DNA from 3 places in the Streptomyces sp. NPDC002853 genome. Region 3 is predicted to be linked to each of the others. Evidence: riboswitches for the same ligand, from Rfam matches in the RefSeq annotation. Region 3 holds a riboswitch; each other region holds the start of a gene.
The links. Region 3 has a riboswitch for cobalamin ahead of ACWD02_RS00575 (ABC transporter substrate-binding protein). Riboswitches for the same ligand answer to the same signal wherever they lie in the genome.
Positions count from the first base shown of each region.

Region 1 (4,353 bases), on a different contig from region 3:
AGGGCAGGCGCAGGCCCGCCTGCGCAAGGAGTTCGCGGTGGGCGAGCATCCGCGCGACCGGTCCGGTGCGTACTCCCGAGGGGGTGAGCAGGGCGGCGTCGTCGGCCCAGCGGAGGGCGAGGTCCACGTCGTGGGTGGCCATCACCACGGTCGTTCCCGCGTCCCGCAGGCCCTGCAAAGTGGTCAGGAGGCGTTCTTGGCCGTCCGGGTCGAGTCCCGCGGTCGGCTCGTCGAGGATCAGGACGCGGGGTCGCATCGCCACGGCTCCCGCGATGGCCGTGCGCTTGCGCTGGCCGTAGGAGAGCAGATGGGTGGGGCGGTCCGCCAGGGCGCTGACGTCGAGCGCGGCGAGAGCCTCGGCGACCCGGCCGCGCACCTCGCAGTCCGTGAGACCCAGGTTCAGCGGCCCGAAGGACACGTCTTGTTCGACGGAGGCGGCGAAGAGCTGGTCGTCCGGGTCCTGCACCACCAGTTGGACGGTGGTGCGCAGCCGGGTGAGCCCCTTGCGGTCGTACGTCACGGGAGTGTCCCCGAGGATCAATTGGCCCTGGTCGGGGCGGAGTCCGCCGCTCAGGAGCCGCATGAGGGTGGTCTTGCCGCTGCCGTTGCGTCCGAGCAGCGCGAGGGCGCGTCCCTCGGTGACGTCGAAGTCCAGGCCGCTGAGGACGGTGGGCCCGTCCTCGTACGCGTAGGAAGCGGCGCGCAGAGCGACCAAGGATCCACTCGGCTCGCTCATGGCAGAACCCTTTCCAGTACGAGGGTGAGGGCCGCGAGGGCCACGAGGAGCACGGCGCTCGCGGTCACGAAGGGCCGCGAGATCCGGGCGTCGGGCACGAGCACCCGCAGGGTCCCGTCATATCCGCGTCCGGCGAGCCCGGCCTGCAGCCGGCTCGCCCGGTCGAAGGCCCGCACGAACGCGGTGGCGCCGAGACCGCCGAGGGAACGCCAGGTGGCGGCCCGGGTGGTGTGGCCGAGCCGCGCGGCCTGGGCCTGCCGGATGCGGCTCATGGAATCAAGGAGCAGGAAGCTCATCCGGTACATGACCAGGGCCACGTCGACGACCGGCGCCGGTACGCCTGCCTTCACCAGGCGGGGCAGCAGGTCCGACATGGGGGTGGTGAAGGCGAAGAGCAGGACGCCGAGCGAGGCCGCCGAGGTGCGCAGGAGCAGTCCGCCCGCCCGCTCGGGGCCGCCGTCGGCGAGCGTGACGAACCCTTCGGGGCCGCCCAGTTGGACGACCAGGGTCAGGGCGCCGGTGACGCAGAAGCCGAGGGGCACGCGGTAGGCGCGCCACAGTTTGCGCGGCGGCACACCGGCGGGTCCGAACAGCACGGTGAGCGCGGCGACCAGGACCAGGGCAGCACCCGGCCAGGGCGGCAGGGAGACGGCAAGGACGGTGAGGCCGAGTCCGAGCACGGCTTTGTCCACGGGGTGGCGGCGGCGCCAGCGACTGCTGTGCGCCGCCGCGTCGATGGGCAGCACGCCGCGTCAGACCTGCCCGGTCCCGGCCCGGCTGCTCTTCTCGTCGGCGGCCTGCTCCGCGGCGGCGGCCTCGGCCAGCGCCGTCTCGGCACCCTGACGGCGCCCCTTGCGCAGACCGAAGTAGTAGGCGAGGACGCCCGCGCCGAGCGCCGCCTGCAGCGCGAAGAGCGCCGACTCGATCTCCCCGGAGGGGGGTTCGTACAGCGGCGAGAACCAGGGCTCGTAGTCCGGCTCGATCTCGGTGATCGCGGTCTCGGCCTGGGCGTCGGCCCCGGCGAACGGCTCCTTCTCGTCGTCGCCCAGACCGAGCGCCAGCGGCAGCACGGCCAGCGCGGCGACGATGAGGAGAAGCAGAGTGTTGATCTTCGCGTTCCGGCTCATCAGGCGCTGGCCCCCGTCTCCGTCTCGTTCTTGCTCTCGTTCGTGCTCTTGCTCTCGTTCGTGCTCTTGGTGACCGCCTCCGCGGACGGCTTCGTGCCCTGGAGCAGCACGCCGAGCCGCGTGAGCTCGCCCCTGCTCGACTGCACGAGCAGGCGCATCACCACGACGGTGAGCAGTCCCTCGCTGACCGCGAGGGGGATCTGCGTGACGGCGAAGATGCCGCCGAACTTGCCCAGGGCGCCGATGAATCCGCTGCTGGGGTCCGGAAATGCCAGCGCGAGCTGGACGCTGGTGACGCAGTACGTGGACAGGTCGGCGACGAACGCGCCGAAGAACACGGCGACCATGAGCGGCACGTCGTACCGCTTCAGGAGCCGGTAGACGGCGTACCCGGCCCATGGCCCGACGATCGCCATGGAGAACACGTTGGCGCCCAGCGTGGTGAGCCCGCCATGGGCGAGCAGCAGCGCCTGGAACAGCAGCGTGATGGTGCCGAGCACCGCCATGATCGGCGGCCGGAACAGGATCGCGCCGAGCCCGGTTCCCGTCGGATGCGAGCAACTGCCCGTGACGGACGGGATCTTCAGCGCGGAAAGGACAAAGGTGAACGCTCCGGAGGCACCCAGGAGCAGTGTGCTCTCCGGGTGTTCCTTGACCTCACGGGTGAGGGAGCGGACTCCGTGGACGACGAACGGCGCGGACGCTACGCCCCAGGCGATCGCGTGCGCCGGCGGGAGGAAACCCTCGGCTATGTGCATGGCTAAGCAGACCCTCTCCAGCACCTCGTGGATGGACAACGCGCCTTGGCCGGTCTCCTGGCTGACGGGTCGTACCGACCGGACTCCGCCTTCCCGGGCGCGTGTTGCGCCCAGTGGCTGCCGCGAGGGCTGGAGCCGGACTTCCCGATCACAGTGGCGAGGGCCGCACCGGCATCACACCGATTTCCCGAGCACCAAGGCGTGGTGACCCTAGTGCGGAATCAAGTGACCTGACAACTTGCGGGACCACACCGCTTGTGGCACGCGCGAGCGCACATGACCTGGGCGTACGCCCCTGGTCAGCCCCTGCCCATCGGCTCGTGTGCGCCCGGCGTACGCCCCGCCCCCGACAAAGACGACGACCGCAGGGCCGTGTTCCTCCGTGTCCCTCCGTGTCTCACCTCACGGTCCGGAATGTGATCAGTACCGCCCATGAGGCCCGACCACCCTCTAGCCTGATCCGTGCAGCTGGTTCGCCCTGTCCGCCAGGCAGAGGCGTCGCAAGAGGGAACCCGGTGGGAATCCGGGACTGCCCCGCAGCGGTGAGTGGGAACGACCGCCGTCATACGCACTGGGTCCAGCGGATCCGGGAAGCGACGGCCAGTAGGTGTCTGCCCCGGCAGATGTGCCCGCGAGTCCGAAGACCTGCCCGTTGCCCGCATGTGATCCCTCACGTGCGGACATCCCGGTGACCTCGTGGGCGGGTCGGCGTACAGATCAGGTGGGGCACCGCGCCGGTGGCGCGCGTCCGTCCGCCCGGTCCGTCATCCCTTCGCGTCCGTGTCCCGTCCCCGGGATTCTCAGGAGTCATCTCGCGAAGGAGATTTCCGTGACAGCGAAGTCCGCAGCCGCGGCAGCACGAGCCACCGTGTACGGCTACCCCCGCCAGGGCCCCGACCGGGAACTGAAGAAGGCCGTCGAGGGCTATTGGAAGGGCCGCGTCAGCGCCGACGCCCTGCGGGAGACCGCGGCGCGGCTGCGCCGTTCCACCTGGCGGCACCTGGCCGACGCCGGCATCCACGAAGTGCCGACCGGCGACTTCTCGTACTACGACCACGTCCTGGACACCAGCATCATGGTCGGCGCCGTCCCCCGGCGGCACCGCGAGGCCGTCGACACCGACTCCCTCGACGGCTATTTCGCGATGGCCCGCGGCACCCAGGACGTGGCGCCGCTGGAGATGACCAAGTGGTTCGACACCAACTACCACTACCTGGTGCCGGAGCTGGGCCCCGACACCGTATTCGCCGCCGACTCGGCCAAGCAGGTCGCCGAGCTCGAGGAGGCCGTGGCGCTCGGCCTCGCGGCACGCCCGGTCCTTGTCGGCCCGGTGACCTATCTGCTGCTCGCCAAGCCCGCGCCCGGCGTGGCCGCCGACTTCGATCCGCTCACCCTCCTCGACCGCCTGCTGCCCGTCTACGCGGAGGTCCTCGCCGACCTGCGCGCCGCGGGCGCCGAGTGGGTGCAGCTCGACGAGCCGGCCCTGGTCCAGGACCGCACCCCGGCGGAGCTCAATGCCGCCGCCCGCGCCTACCGCGACCTCGGAGCGCTCGCCGACCGGCCGCAACTCCTTGTCGCCTCCTACTTCGGCAGGCTCGGCGAGGCCCTGCCCGTGCTGGCCAAGGCGCCGGTCGAGGGGCTCGCCCTGGACTTCACGGAGGCCGCCGCCGGCCAGTTGCAGGATCTCGCCGCCGTCGGCGGACTGCCCGGCAAGCGCCTTGTCGCGGGTGTC
Region 1 is NZ_JBSFUS010000004.1:508,146-512,498, forward strand. Features, by position in the region: gene ACWD02_RS13600 (energy-coupling factor ABC transporter ATP-binding protein) at 1-736, opposite strand, end outside; gene cbiQ (cobalt ECF transporter T component CbiQ) at 733-1,482, opposite strand; gene ACWD02_RS13610 (energy-coupling factor ABC transporter substrate-binding protein) at 1,489-1,863, opposite strand; gene ACWD02_RS13615 (energy-coupling factor ABC transporter permease) at 1,863-2,621, opposite strand; cobalamin riboswitch at 2,652-2,835, opposite strand; cobalamin riboswitch at 3,074-3,288, shown strand; gene metE (5-methyltetrahydropteroyltriglutamate--homocysteine S-methyltransferase) at 3,451-4,353, shown strand, end outside.
Region 1: it holds a riboswitch for cobalamin, as region 3 does, so the genes downstream of both, ACWD02_RS13615 (energy-coupling factor ABC transporter permease) here and ACWD02_RS00575 (ABC transporter substrate-binding protein) in region 3, are expected to answer to the same signal.

Region 2 (4,353 bases), on a different contig from region 3:
GGTGACGACGCTCTTGCCCGCGTCGGACGTGGTTCCCGCGACGAGGAGTCCACCACTCATGAGGCCCTGCCTTTCCGTAGCGTGCTCACGGCGGCCGCGACGCCCAGCGCAAGCAGCCCGACCCGCCGTGACAGCCGCACGGCCCGCTCGATGTCGGCGACTTCCACACCCCGCCCGCCGCCGTTGAGGACCGGCCGGTGCTCCACGCGTCCCGCGTACGAGAGCGTCCCCCCGAGCCGTACGCCCAACGCCCCCGCGAAGGCGGCCTCGACGGGCCCGGCGTTGGGGCTCGGATGCTTGGCGGCGTCCTGGCGCCAGGCACGCGCCGCACCGCGCGGGGCGTCCCCGGCGACGGCCGCGAGCACGGCGGTGAGCCGCGCCCCCGGCCAGCCCATGACGTCGTCGAGGCGCGCCGAAGCCCACCCGTAGCGCCGGTACTTCGTGGACTTGTGCCCGACCATGGCGTCGAGCGTGTTGACGGCGCGGAAGGCGACGAGACCGGGCACCCCGCCGATGGCGCCCCACACAAGGGCCCCCACCACGGCGTCGGACGTGTTCTCGGCGACGGACTCGACCACGGCACGCGCGATGCCGTCGGCGTCGAGGGCCTGCGGGTCCCGGCCGCACAGATGCGGCAGCCGTTCCCGGGCCACCTCGATGTCCCCGGCGGTCAGCGCCCCGCCCACGGCCCGCGCCTCACGTCCGAGGGAGGTCCCGCCGAGCACGGCCCAGGTCGTGGCGGCGGTCAGCGCGACGGATGCGGCACGTGAGTCACGTACGAGGGAAGAGGCCAGGGCGGCGGCACCGGCAGCGCCTCCGGCGCACACCACGGCATGCAGGGCGCCCCACCCGCGGTGGTCACGCCACAAGACACGCTCGACGGCACCGGCGGCCCGCCCGAACACGGCGACCGGGTGCCCGCGGCGAGGATCGCCGAGGAACAGATCACCGAGAAGGCCGGCGGCGGCGCCGTACGCGAAGTCGCGATCGGCACGCATGGCTTCAGCCGGTCGTTGTGCCGAGAAGTGAGCTCACGCTCGGGAACTGGTCCGGCAACGGGCGGCCGCGCATGGCGATATGTCCTCACTCAGGGTGTCCGCGCCCTGGTTCGACGTGATCGGCGGCGAGAGTTCCTGGCTTCCGAGGAGTCAGCTCCTCGATGACAGTGGCGGGACCGCGCCGGATTCGCACCGGCTTCCTCTCCTGCTGCCGTATTGGCTCCGGCAGTCCACCACGCCCCGCGAAGGCCCGTCAACTCGCCGTTGACCTGCGACGGGAGAGTGTGCGGAGGCCCACATACGAAGGTGGGGTGCGGGACGCAGACGCGTCCCGCACCCCACCGATAACTCCGGTCGTCGGGCGGCGTGGTCGTCAGGCGACGATCAGATAGATCCCGTACGCCACGGCCGCCGCGCAGAGCGCGAAGCACACGTACGCGCCCGTGCGTGCCGCCGCCGCGCCGCCGCCCGCGGCCGAGGAGGCGCCGGACGTGGCCGCCTCGTGCTTGGAGAGGCCGACGATGCCGAGGGTGAACAGGCCCACCAGGGCCACCGTCACCGCGAGGCTGACTCCGAAGACGGAGCCGAGAGCTGCCCAGTCGATGTCCATGCTGACTTGTCCTTACACCGTGGCGGGCCGGGCGGGGTCCGCCACGGTGCCGGTCGGGGCCGCGATGGTGGCCTTGACGAAATCGACGTCCGCGCTCGCCACGGCCGACCCGGTGGGGGGCGGTGTGACGGCGGCCATCGCGGTGGTCACGACGCCCGCGGGCTCGTCGACGGAGGAGCCGCCGATCTCGTCGTCGGCGACGTTCGTGTGGTCGACGGCGTTGCGCCGGGAGAGCACCCAGATCACGGCCGAGCCGGCCACCAGCAGCGCGGCGGTCACCGCGACGCCCCAGGGGCCCTGCTTGGTGAGGAACTCCGCGCCCGCGCCGACCAGACCGGCGGCCGGCAGCGTCAGGCCCCAGGCGATGAACATCCGGCTCGCCGTGGACCAGCGGACGACGCCGCCCTTGCGGCCGAGGCCCGCGCCCATCACGGCGCCGGAGCAGGACTGGGTGGTGGAGAGCGAGAAGCCCAGGTGCGAGGAGGCCAGGATGACCGTCGCGGCGCTGGTCTGGGCGGCGAAGCCCTGCTGCGGCTGGAGGTCGGTGAGGCCCTTGCCCATGGTGCGGATGATGCGCCAGCCGCCGAGGTAGGTGCCGAGCGCGATGGCGACACCGGCCGAGACGATGACCCACATCGGGGGGTTGGCGCCGGGGTTCAGGACGCCGCCGGTGACCAGGGCGAGCGTGATGATGCCCATGGTCTTCTGCGCGTCGTTCGTGCCGTGGGCCAGCGAGACGAGGCCCGCGGAGGCGATCTGGCCCACGCGGTAGCCCTTGGCGGTGGCCTTGGTCTCGGTGTTGCGCCCGATGCGGTACGTCAGGCGTGTGGCCAGCGTCGCGGCGAGACCGGCCACGAGGGGCGCGGCGATCGCGGGGAGCAGGATCTTGGTGACGACGGTGCCGCCGTCGATCGACGACCAGCCCATCGACATGACCGCGGCGCCGATCAGGCCGCCGAAGAGTGCGTGGGAGGAACTGGAGGGCAGGCCCACCAGCCAGGTCAGCAGATTCCAGAGGATCGCGCCGACCAGCGCCGCGAAGATCACCTCTGTCTTCAGTCCGTCCTCGTTGACGATCCCTCCGGAGATCGTCTTGGCGACCTCGACGGAGAGGAAAGCGCCGACGAGATTCAGCACGGCGGACATGGCCACCGCCGTCTTGGGCTTGAGAGCGCCAGTCGAGATGGTGGTCGCCATCGCGTTGGCCGTGTCGTGGAAACCGTTCGTGAAGTCGAACACGAGAGCGGTAACGATCACGATCCCGAGGAGAAGCGTGATGTGTTCCATTTACCCAGGCTTCTGTTGGACGTCAGTGGCAAGTGGAACGTAGGCAAGCAGAGTGAACGGAAAGTGAACTGGGTCGGGCTGTGCGGTGACCCAATCCGGGGCACCGCCACTCCGGTTCCTTTCGGGATCTGCCGGAGATCGCCCGGCGCGGCGCCCGGAGGCCCGCAATCAGGGCCTTCCGGGGTACCCGGCTACCCACGCGCGAAGCTCTTCCACTGGCTCGCCGAGCCGTTGAGGAGATTCTGATCACCCGGCAGTGCGCCGGCGTCGTCGTGCTGGTCTGCCGCTCCGCCTCGCCGCTGAAGGAACTGATCCAGGCGACCATGCCCGCTCGGCTGCCCGCGGTCGAAACCGGAATCTCGGCGAGGGCGGCGCCCCCGAGGGGTAGGGCCGTCACGGAGGCCGTGATGACGCGGGCGCGACGACGGGACGGTGCGTGGCCACGAGCCATATTTCCCCCGGATGGCGACGTGCGGGACAAATCACCCAGAGGCTAGTGGAAGATCACCGAACACGGGCCGACCGCGGGCCGGCCCGTGTCGGCCCCGCTGCTGGCAGGATCACGGCATGACGGAGCAGCGGGACGAGCGGGACGAGGACCGGCGGGACGCGATCGGGCGGGCCTGGGACGAGCTGGTGGCGGCGGCCCGCAGAACCGTGACGGACGGCCTGGTGGTCGGCACGTCGGGCAACGTCTCGGTGCGCGTCGGCGGCACGATCCTGGTCACCCCGAGCGGCGTGCCGTACGACCGCCTGACCCCGCGGGACGCCGTCGGTGTCGACACGGACGGCAACCGCCTCTTCGGTGACCTCGCCCCGACCAGCGAACTGCCCATGCACCTGGCCGTCTACCGGACCACGTACGCCGGAGCCGTGGTGCACACCCACGCGGTGCACGCCACCGCCGTCTCCACCCTGGTCCCGGAGCTTCCGCCCATCCACTACATGACGGCCGCCCTCGGCGGCCCGGTCCGCGTCGCGCGGTACGCGCCGTACGGCTCGGACGAGTTGGCCGAGAACATGCTCCGGGCCCTCAGGGAGCGCACGGGCTGCCTGCTGCAGAACCACGGAACCCTCACCTACGGAGACACGCTGGACCAGGCGTACGACCGCACGGCGCAGCTGGAGTGGATGTCCCGCCTCTGGCTCACGGCAAGCTCCGTCCCGGGCCACGCCCCGACCCTCCTGTCCACGGGACAGCTGAGGGAGGTGGAGGACAGGCTGCGGGGCTACGGCCAACGGTGACATCACCCCGCGGGCCCCGCCCACTGGCCTCAGCGGGGTCAGGGCCGGACACTGGGCAGGTGCGCCAAGCCAAAGCGACGGCAACGGCCGTCACCGCCGTCACCACCGCCCTCCTGGGCGGCGCAGCCGCCGTCGCCGCGGGCCGGTTCGCCAGCAACGCGGCCCTGAAAGCACCCGCGGGCCGCCCGCTGCCGAGCGAGCCCCGCCTCACGG
Region 2 is NZ_JBSFUS010000011.1:57,898-62,250, reverse strand. Features, by position in the region: gene ACWD02_RS29150 (cobyric acid synthase) at 1-60, opposite strand, end outside; gene ACWD02_RS29145 (cobalamin biosynthesis protein) at 57-998, opposite strand; cobalamin riboswitch at 1,106-1,248, opposite strand; gene ACWD02_RS29140 (hypothetical protein) at 1,372-1,608, opposite strand; gene ACWD02_RS29135 (anion permease) at 1,621-2,895, opposite strand; gene ACWD02_RS29130 (class II aldolase/adducin family protein) at 3,463-4,140, shown strand; gene ACWD02_RS29125 (alpha/beta hydrolase) at 4,200-4,353, shown strand, end outside.
Region 2: it holds a riboswitch for cobalamin, as region 3 does, so the genes downstream of both, ACWD02_RS29145 (cobalamin biosynthesis protein) here and ACWD02_RS00575 (ABC transporter substrate-binding protein) in region 3, are expected to answer to the same signal.

Region 3 (4,353 bases):
GGCGCCAGCTGCGCGACATGAAGGGCTCGGCGGACGTCGAGTCCATGTCCCCGGCGGAACTGAGCTCCTACGCCCGCCTCTGCGGCACGGCCCTGGCCCGCGCCCACGCCCGCTCCGGCGACCGCATCGCCATCGCCGCCTACCTGGGCGGCGCCGACACCTTCGACCGGGCGATAGCGGACTTCGCGCTGCTGTACACCGCGCAGAACGCCCGGGACCACGCGGCGCTGACCGAGGCGATCTCCTCGGGCCTGATCGAGGCCGCGGGGCGGGAAGCCGGAGACGGAGGCTCCGATGGGGACGGAGGCGGGGATGGGGACGGAGCCGGGGACGGCGGCGCAGGCGCCTAGCGGATCTCGTCCGGGACCACCGTCAGCCACCGCTTGTCCGCGGTGACCTTCTGACCGAGCTCCCGCTGCCGGTCGGCGTTCTTCCGCTTCATCCCGTCCAGCTCCTTCATGTACGCGTCCTTGCGGTTGACCCAGACCCGCGCCCCGCCGTGCTCCACGTCCGCCGAGTGGAACAGCATCGGACCGTCGCTCTTGGGGGTGTCGCCCGCCACCAGGACGGGCTTCTTCCACTCGTCGATGTACGTGTTGATGGCCGCGGGCTTGCCCTGGTACCAGGTCAGGGGCGCCCACAGGTTCGGCGTCAGCTCATGTCCCGCGAGCTTCTTCTGGTCGAAGCGGCCCTCCGCGATCTCCTTGCGGGAACTGGTGACCTCGCCGGTCTTGCGGTTCTTGAGCTGCAGGCCGACGCCGATGACGTTCTCGGGCTTCACGGCGTAGCCGTACCTGGGGTCGGAGAGGACCATGCGCACCAGGTCCTCGCTGGCCGCGCTGACGACGTAGACCTCGATGCCGTGCCGCCGCAGCGACTTGTGGAGCTCCTGCATGCCGGTGAAGAACTCGGGCGGCTTCACCTCGGTCTTCGTCAGCTTCCCGTCCTCGTAGTACTCGGCGGGGATCGGCTCGTCGCGGGCGAGGAGTTCGTCGACGTACCCCTTGAGCTCCTTCAGCGTGAAGCCGGAGAAGATCTGCGCGACCCACGGGTAGCAGACCTGGTCGTCGACCTCGCAGAGCCTGTTGTAGTAGCTGTAGAGGCTCTCCTTGTGCTTCGCCGTGTCCTTGAAGGGGATGAGCTTCAGCGACGGGTCCATCGACTTGCGGGTCAGCACCCCCTTCATCTCCAGGAAGGGCAGGAGGGACTCCTCCAGGTCGTTGCGGTACGTCGTGTTGTCCGCGTCGAAGACGGCGTACGCGCCCTTGTCCTCGTTCTTCGCGATGACCTTGCCCAGCTTCTTCGCGACCGGCTTCGGCCAGTGCTTCAGCTCGGACGTCGCGGCCTTCGCCGCCCTCGCCGTCGTCGCGGAGGCGTCCGCGGCCGTCGCGTCCTTGCTCGGCCAGAGCGCCGTCCCCGCGAGAACGGCCGCGGTGAGCGCGCCCGCCGTGCCGATGACGGCCAGCTTGCCCTTTGCCTTTGATGCCATGGTTCCGTGCCCCCTGAGAGCGGTCTGCGCCCCGTCCGGAGCGGCGGGTCATCGTATGGGGTCGCACCACGGATTCCCATGATCGACATCACCGGACGGAACGGGCATGGGACCTCCGTACGGGGGTAGGGGAGACGGACGCCCACCGCGCTTTCGGGCCTGCTCCGGAGCGGCGCCCAGCGCATACTGGAAGGCATGGAGAGCGCCTCCCGGGAGTTCGTGCGGGCCGCCCCACGGCTCGACGGCATGGTGGTGTCCGCCGTCGGCTACCGCACGCGGGGCGAGATGCGCGGCCTGCACCGCGGCCTGCCGTCCCCGTACCTGACGCTGATCTTCTCCCTCGACGGCCCCGTCGTCACCGGCGCCACCCCCGAGCAGGCCGGCACCCGCGACGCCGTCCGCACGGACATCGTCCTCGGCGGCCTCCACCAGTCCCCGGCGTACGTCGTGCGGCCCGAGCACGAGGCGGGCATCCAGCTCGCCGTGCACCCGCTGGCCGCCCGCGCCCTGTTCGGCCTGCCGGCGGCGGAACTCGCCGGTGAGCTGGTGACGCCCGGCGCGGAGGTGATGGGGCGCCGCGCCGCCGAGCTGCGGGAGCTGCTGTGCGAGCAGGGCGGCTGGGAACAGCGGTTCGCCTCCCTGTCCGCCTACTTGAGGCAGCGCGCGGCCACCGACACCTCCGGCGGCTCCGTACGCCCCGAGGTCGGCGAGGCCTGGGCCTGGCTGGCCCGGCACCAGGGGGTGGGCACCCTGCGCGGGCTCTCCCGGCACGTCGCCCTCAGCGAACGCCGCCTCACCACCCTCTTCCGCGCCGAGACGGGCCTGAGCCCCAAGCAGGCAGGACGCCTGATGCGCTTCCAGCGCGCGCGGAACGCCGTCGTGCGCCCCGTCGCGGCGGGCGCGGCCCCCGACCTGGCCCGCGTCGCCGCGGAGTGCGGTTACTACGACCACTCCCACCTGGTGCGGGACTTCCGGCAGTACACCGGCGCGAGCCCCAGCGCCTGGCTGGCCGAAGAGTGCCGGAATATCCAAGCCGGGAGCCATGCCGGGGGCGAAGAGTAGGAGCCATGAACACCACCGAGAATCAGCAGAAGCAGCCCGGGACCGCCCCCGGCGGGCGCGCTCCCAGCGTCTGGCCGACCCTCCAGGCGAACGACGCCCCCGCCCTGATCGATTTCCTGGTCGGCACCGTCGGTTTCCTGCGCACCGTCGTCTACGAGGACGGCGGCAGCGTGGCCCACGCCGAGCTCGACTGGCCCGAGGGCGGAGCGATCATGCTCGGCTCGTACGACGACGGCGCCGGGGACTGGTGCCTGAAGCCGGGCACCTTCGGCACGTACGTCGTCACCGACCGGGTGGACGACCTCCACCAGCGGCTCAGCACCGCGGGCGTCGAGATCATCCGTGAGATCGAGGACAAGCCGTACGGCAGCCGGGAGTTCGCCATCGCCGACCCCGAGGGCAACAAATGGTCCTTCGGCACCTACCGCGGCGCACTGAGGCCCCAGCAGCCGTCCTGACCTCGCGTGATAGCTTGCGCACGCCAGTCAACCCACACCAGGGCCAGGGAATCCGGTGCGAATCCGGAACTGACGCGCAGCGGTGAGGGGGAACGGGCGGGGCCACGGCCACTGGGCGTCCACGGACGCCTGGGAAGGCGCCCCGCCCGGCCGATCCCCGAGTCCGAAGACCTGCTGGCACCTTCGTCCGCGCACCGGGCGGCGGAGGTGACGAAGCAGGCCAGGCTCCGCGTATGAGCCGTGAGACTCAAGGGATCTCGTGTCCTCCACCGCCCGTCGTGTACGTACGTCTGTTCTCCTCGCCACGGCCCTGGCCGTCACCCTGACCTCCTGCGGCGGTTCATCGGGAACCCCCGGCACGTCCACCGCGGACGACAAGGCCGCCGGTTACCCGCTGACCCTCACCTCCTGCGGCGAGAAGGCGGAGATCAAGGCGCCGCCGCGGCGAGCGGTCTCCCTCGACCAGGGCTCCACGGAGATCCTGCTCTCCCTCGGCCTCGCGGACCGCATGGCCGGCACCGGCACCTGGACGGACCCGGTGCTCAAGGGCCTGGAGAAGGACAACGCCAAGGTCGACCGGCTCGCCGACAGCTACCCCTCCTTCGAGAAGGTCCTCGCCCAGGAACCGGACCTCGTCACCGCCTCCTTCCTGGCGACGGTCAGCAAGGGCGGGGTCGCCGACCGCGCCAAGTTCGCCGAACTCGGCGTACCCGCCTATGTCTCGCCCTCCGACTGCGCGGGCAAGGACAACAGCGGCGACGGCGACGGCAAGCGCGTCAAGACGCTGACCATGGACACCGTCTACGGCGAAGTGCGCGACCTGGCCAGGGCCTTCGGGGTCGAGAAGCGCGGCGAACGCCTGATCGCGGAACTCAAGGGCCGGGTGGCGAAGGCCACGAAGACCGTCAAGAACGCTTCCGCGTCCGGCACTTCGCTCCTCTACTGGTTCGCCAACTCCGACGCCCCCTACATCGCGGGCTGCTGCGGGGCACCGGGCATCATCACGCGCGAACTGGGCGTGCAGAACGTCTTCGACGACACCCGCGAGGAGTGGCCCCAGATCAACTGGGAGACGGTGGCGGACCGGGACCCGGACGTCCTGGTGATCGGCGACCTCACCCGCAAGTCGCAGACGGCCGAGAGCGCGAAGAAGAAGATCGAGTTCCTGGAGTCCAACCCGGTCACCAAGAACCTGACCGCCGTGAAGAAGAAGCGGTACGTACTGCTGAGCGGCCAGGCCATGAACCCGACGATCCGCACGGTGGACGGCATCGAACAAGTCGCGGCCGCATTGCGCCAGTTCGGCCTCGACAAGTGAGGAAGGCCGCCCAGGGCCGCCTACGT
Region 3 is NZ_JBSFUS010000001.1:121,930-126,282, reverse strand. Features, by position in the region: gene ACWD02_RS00595 (DUF2252 domain-containing protein) at 1-350, shown strand, start outside; gene ACWD02_RS00590 (haloacid dehalogenase-like hydrolase) at 347-1,489, opposite strand; gene ACWD02_RS00585 (helix-turn-helix domain-containing protein) at 1,685-2,551, shown strand; gene ACWD02_RS00580 (VOC family protein) at 2,557-3,009, shown strand; cobalamin riboswitch at 3,017-3,202, shown strand; gene ACWD02_RS00575 (ABC transporter substrate-binding protein) at 3,269-4,327, shown strand; gene ACWD02_RS00570 (FecCD family ABC transporter permease) at 4,324-4,353, shown strand, end outside.